Regions from separate parts of the Streptomyces yunnanensis genome, predicted to be linked through region 2. Evidence: riboswitches for the same ligand, from Rfam matches in the RefSeq annotation. Region 2 holds a riboswitch; the other holds the start of a gene.
What was found. Region 2 has a riboswitch for glycine ahead of gcvT (glycine cleavage system aminomethyltransferase GcvT). Riboswitches for the same ligand answer to the same signal wherever they lie in the genome.
Positions count from the first base shown of each region.

Region 1: another riboswitch for glycine. It lies ahead of gcvP (aminomethyl-transferring glycine dehydrogenase); the one in region 2 lies ahead of gcvT (glycine cleavage system aminomethyltransferase GcvT).

Region 1 is NZ_CP095749.1:7,948,717-7,951,099, reverse strand. Features, by position in the region: gene gcvP (aminomethyl-transferring glycine dehydrogenase) at 1-946, opposite strand, end outside; glycine riboswitch at 1,136-1,233, opposite strand; gene MOV08_RS34640 (PRC-barrel domain-containing protein) at 1,297-1,731, shown strand; gene MOV08_RS34635 (DNA polymerase IV) at 1,641-2,383, opposite strand, start outside.
Region 2 is NZ_CP095749.1:3,275,910-3,278,292, reverse strand. Features, by position in the region: gene gcvT (glycine cleavage system aminomethyltransferase GcvT) at 1-1,093, opposite strand, end outside; glycine riboswitch at 1,127-1,244, opposite strand; glycine riboswitch at 1,245-1,340, opposite strand; gene MOV08_RS14135 (AAA family ATPase) at 1,617-2,383, shown strand, end outside.

The DNA.
Region 1 (2,383 bases), 4.7 Mb from region 2:
CGTCGGCGTCGACGGAGACGCCCACCAGACGGCCGGGCAGGCTGCGGGCGTACTGCTCGCGGACGGCCATGTAGCCGGCGTGCGGGCCGCCGAAGCCCATCGGGACGCCGAAGCGCTGGCTGGTGCCGACCGCGATGTCCGCGCCGAGCTCACCGGGCGAGGTGAGCAGCGTCAGCGCGAGCAGGTCGGCGGCGACGGTGACGATCGCGCCCAGCTCGTGTGCCCGCTCGATCACCGCGCGCGGGTCGCGCACCGCTCCGGACGCGCCCGGGTACTGGAGCAGCACGCCGAAGACGCCGCGCTCGGCGATCTCCTCGGGGATGCCGTCGGACAGGTCGGCGACCACGACCTCCACACCGGTCGGTTCGGCGCGGGTCCGGATCACGGCGACGGTCTGCGGCAGACAGTCGGCGTCGACCAGGAAGACGCCCTGCTTGACCTTGCCGACCCGGCGGGAGAGCGCCATCGCCTCGGCGGCGGCGGTGCCCTCGTCCAGCAGCGACGCACCGGAGGTGGGCAGTCCGGTCAGGTCGGCGACGACGGTCTGGAAGTTCAGCAGGGCCTCCAGGCGACCCTGCGAGATCTCCGGCTGGTAGGGCGTGTAGGCCGTGTACCAGGAGGGGTTCTCCATGACGTTGCGCAGGATCACCGGCGGGGTGAAGGTGCCGTAGTAGCCGAGCCCGATCATGGGCGACAGCACCTGGTTGCGGTCGGCGAGCGCGCGCAGCTCGGCCAGGACCTCGGCCTCGGTGCGGCCCTCCGGCAGACCGAGCGCCTCGGTGCTCTTGATCACGTCGGGCACGGCGGTGGCCGTGAGCTCGTCCAGCGATCCGAAGCCGACCTGCGCGAGCATCTTCGCCTGCGCCTCGTGGTCGGGGCCGACGTGCCGGTGCTCGAACGGGATGCCCCGCTCCAGCTCGGTCAGGGAGATGCGGTGGGTGTTCATCTGCGGGGGCCTCCTGGTCAGTACGACCTACGAGGGGCACCACGGCGCTGGTGCCCGGACGGCCTCCCCCTCTGTCATCTCAACCTGAGAGCTTCACCGGTCCGCGGGCTGCGGTCCGGCTTTCACCGTCGGTGAGGAGGGGTTCCGGCATGGTGCCTGTCCGTGGCCCGCCCTGCTTTCCAGAGTGACCTCGTCCATGCGGTACGTGTGCCTGAGAGATTCCGGGGAGGATTTGCTCCTTCGGCGCCCTGGTCGCGAACGACAAAGGACTCTCCCGCATGGGGTCGACGGCCAATCGCCAGCCTACCAGCGCACCGCTGAAACGATCCTTCGAGTGGCCGGGGCATGAAATGTGCCGTTTCGTAGTTGTCACAAGGCAGTTGCGACCAAGTGGAGGGACCGTGCAAACCGATATCGATCCCCGGAGCCTCATCGGCCGCAAAGCGTTCGACCGGAACGGCGCGAAAATAGGGACCGTCGACGAGGTGTACCTCGACGACGCGACGGGCGAACCGGAGTGGGCGGCCGTGCGCACCGGTCTGTTCAGTCGGGATGCGTTCGTCCCCTTGGAACCGAGCAAGATGGTCGGCGACAGCCTGCACATCCCCTACGACCGGAAGCTGATCAAGGACGCTCCGGACTTCGGCGTCGGCCGGCACCTCTCCCCCGAGCAGGAGCTCCAGCTCTACCACCACTACCGCCTGGATATCTCCTCACCGGCCTCCGACTCCGCCTCGCCCGCCGGCGACACCGACTTCGGACGGATCGCCGGCGCGGACGACTGATCCGGCCTGCCCAGCAGCGGCAGGGGCTCGCCCGGCCGCAGCGCCGGATCGTCGACGGTGAAGGTCCGCACCCGCCCCGGTGCGGACCATGGCGTCTCGAACCGTACGGTCACCCTCCCCAGGCCACTGCCCTGCACCCACCCGGCACCGAACTCCTCGTGGACCACGTCCAGCCCCGGATACCAGCGCCGCGGCAGCTCCACGCCGGCCTCCGGCTCGCCCGCCGCCTCCTCCGCCGGCTCCGCCGCCCCACGCGCCGCCTGCTCCTCGGCCTCCCGCTCCGTGGCCAGCTGGGCGAAGAGGTCCTCCTGTGTGAAGTCGGCCAGCCCGGTCACCCCCACGCCCAGCAGCCGCACCCCGCCCGTGGTGTCCACCGTCTCCAGCAGCCGCACCGCGGCCTCCCGGACGACGGTCGGGTCGTCGGTGGGCCCGCGCAGCGTCTCGGACCGGGTCAGCGTCGAGAAGTCGTAGTTCCGCACCTTGATCACCACCGTGCGCCCGGACCGCCCGGCCGCCCGCAGCCGCCCCACGCACCGGTCGGCCAGCCGCAGCACCTCGTTCCGCACCCGCGTCCGGTCGGTCAGATCGACCTCGAAGGTGTCCTCCACCGAGACCGACTTCGCGTCCCGCTCGGCCACCACCGGCCGGTCGT
Region 2 (2,383 bases):
GCGCGACGACCTCGTACGGCTCGTGCGTGCCGCGGATGTCCACCCGGACGCCCTCCGCGCCCGGTGTGGCGTACCCGGCGTCGACGTACGCCATGGCGATCGGCTTGCCGAGGGTCGGGGAGGGCGCCCCCGACGTGACCTCGCCGATCACCGTGCCGTCGGCGTCGACGACCGGGTAGCCGGCGCGCGGCACCCGGCGCCCCTCGGCGACCAGGCCCACCAGCTTGCGCGGCGGGTTCTGCTCGGCGCGCTCCGCGGCCCCTTCGAGCGCCGCGCGCCCGACGAAGTCGCCCTCCTTCTCGAACTTCACGACCCGGCCCAGGCCCGCGTCGAAGGGGGTGAGCGCGGTCGTCAGCTCGTGCCCGTACAGCGGCATCCCCGCCTCCAGGCGCAGGGTGTCGCGGCAGGACAGTCCGCACGGGACCAGTCCGACGTCCCGGCCCGCCTCGGTCAGCGCCTCCCACACCGCGACCGCGTCGGCCGGCCGGACGAACAGCTCGAAGCCGTCCTCGCCGGTGTACCCGGTCCGGGCGATCAGCGCCTGCACGCCGGCGACCGTGCCGGGCAGGCCGGCGTAGTACTTCAGCCCGTCCAGGTCGGCGTCGGTGAGCTTCTTGAGGATGCCGGGGGACTCCGGGCCCTGCACCGCGATCAGCGCGTAGGCGTCCCGGTCGTCGCGGACCGCGGCGTCGAAGCCCGCCTGCCGCGCGGCCAGCGCGTCCAGCACCACCTGGGCGTTGGAGGCGTTGGCGACGACCATGAACTCCCGCTCGTCGAGGCGGTAGACGATCAGGTCGTCGAGGATGCCGCCGTCGGTGGCGCAGATCATCGTGTAGCGGGCCCGCCCGACCTTCAGGGCGCCGATGTTGCCGACCAGCGCGTGGTCCAGCAGCGCGCCGGCCTGCGGACCGGTGACGGTGATCTCGCCCATGTGGGAGAGGTCGAACAGGCCGGCACGGGTGCGGACCGCGACATGCTCCTCGCGTTCGCTGCTGTAGCGCAGCGGCATGTCCCAGCCGGCGAAGTCGGTCATGGTCGCGCCGAGCGCGCGGTGCGTGGCATCCAGCGCGGTACGGCGGGGGGCTTCAGTCATCGTTCCGGGCTCCCAGGCATGGGTGACATGACGGTCTCCCCATCTGTCATCGGAACCTGAGAGGTTCACCGGGAGCCCGCGAACGGGCCCGGTTTGCACCTTGGGTGGAGCCGCCCCTTCAGCCAGGCAGTGGCTCGCTTTTCAGATCTGCCTCGCCCGCGCGGTATAGGGGCCTGAGAGATTCAAGGGAGGACTTGCTCCTTCGGCGCCCCGCCGTGGCGGCCGGGGACTCTCCCGCGCGGATTCAAGCGGCCGGTATGGAGTTGGGCTGGCTGTTGCACGAGTGACCTTCCGGTGTGCCCGTGGCGGCCACATCATTACACGGGATCGCCGGATACAGGAGCCCCGGTCGGCATCCCGTCCCCGCTCACCCGCACCGCGGCCCGGTTCCGGGACCCGCCACCGGACCGCCGGATCCGGTGGCGCCGGGCGCCATCGCCTTGCTGCTCATTACCTTTTCTTGACACTCTGCGGGCAGGTCGGGTCCCGAACCCGGCCTGAGCCGACGGGGAGGGCGATCACGGTGCACAGCGAAGCGGCGTACGCGACGACGACGGGGACGGCACCCGGGCCCGCGCCCGCGCCGGCCGGGCCCCGGGCGGCGCGCCGGCCGCGCCCCACCGCCCGCCCCGACCGGGTCCGGATCACCGACCTCCGCGACGGCGCCCGCGCCCCCCGCACCGCGCTCCACTTCGCGCCCGGCGACCTGATCGTGGTCTCCGGCCTGCCCGGCAGCGGCAAGAGCACCCTGATGCAGCGGGTGCTGCCGACGCTCGACGGCCGCGGCGACCCGGTGTACCGCATCGACTCCCAGGACAGCCGGGAGCGTTGGGAGCGGGGCCGGCTGCGGCACCTGCCGTACGCGCTCTACCGCCCGCTGGTCCGGGCCGCGCACTATCGCGCCCTGCGCCGGGCGCTGCGCTCCGGCGGCAGCGTGGTGGTGCACGACTGCGGGACGCTGGCGTGGGTGCGCCGTTGGCTCGCCCGGACGGCCCGGCGCGACGGCCGGGGCCTGCACCTGGTGCTGCTCGACGTGCCGCCCGGGACGGCGCTGGGCGGCCAACGGGCGCGCGGCCGCGGGGTGTCGCGGTACGCCTTCGCCCGACACCGCCGGGCGGTGCGCCGGCTGGTCGCCCGCGCCGAGGAGGCCCGGCTGCCCGCGGGCTTCCGCTCCGCGGTGCTGCTGGACCGGTCCGCCGCCGGGTTCCTGGAGCGCGTCACGTTCACCGCCCGCGCCGGGGCCGTCCGCGCCCGCCCCGGTGGCGCGCCCGCCGCGGACGCCACCGGCTT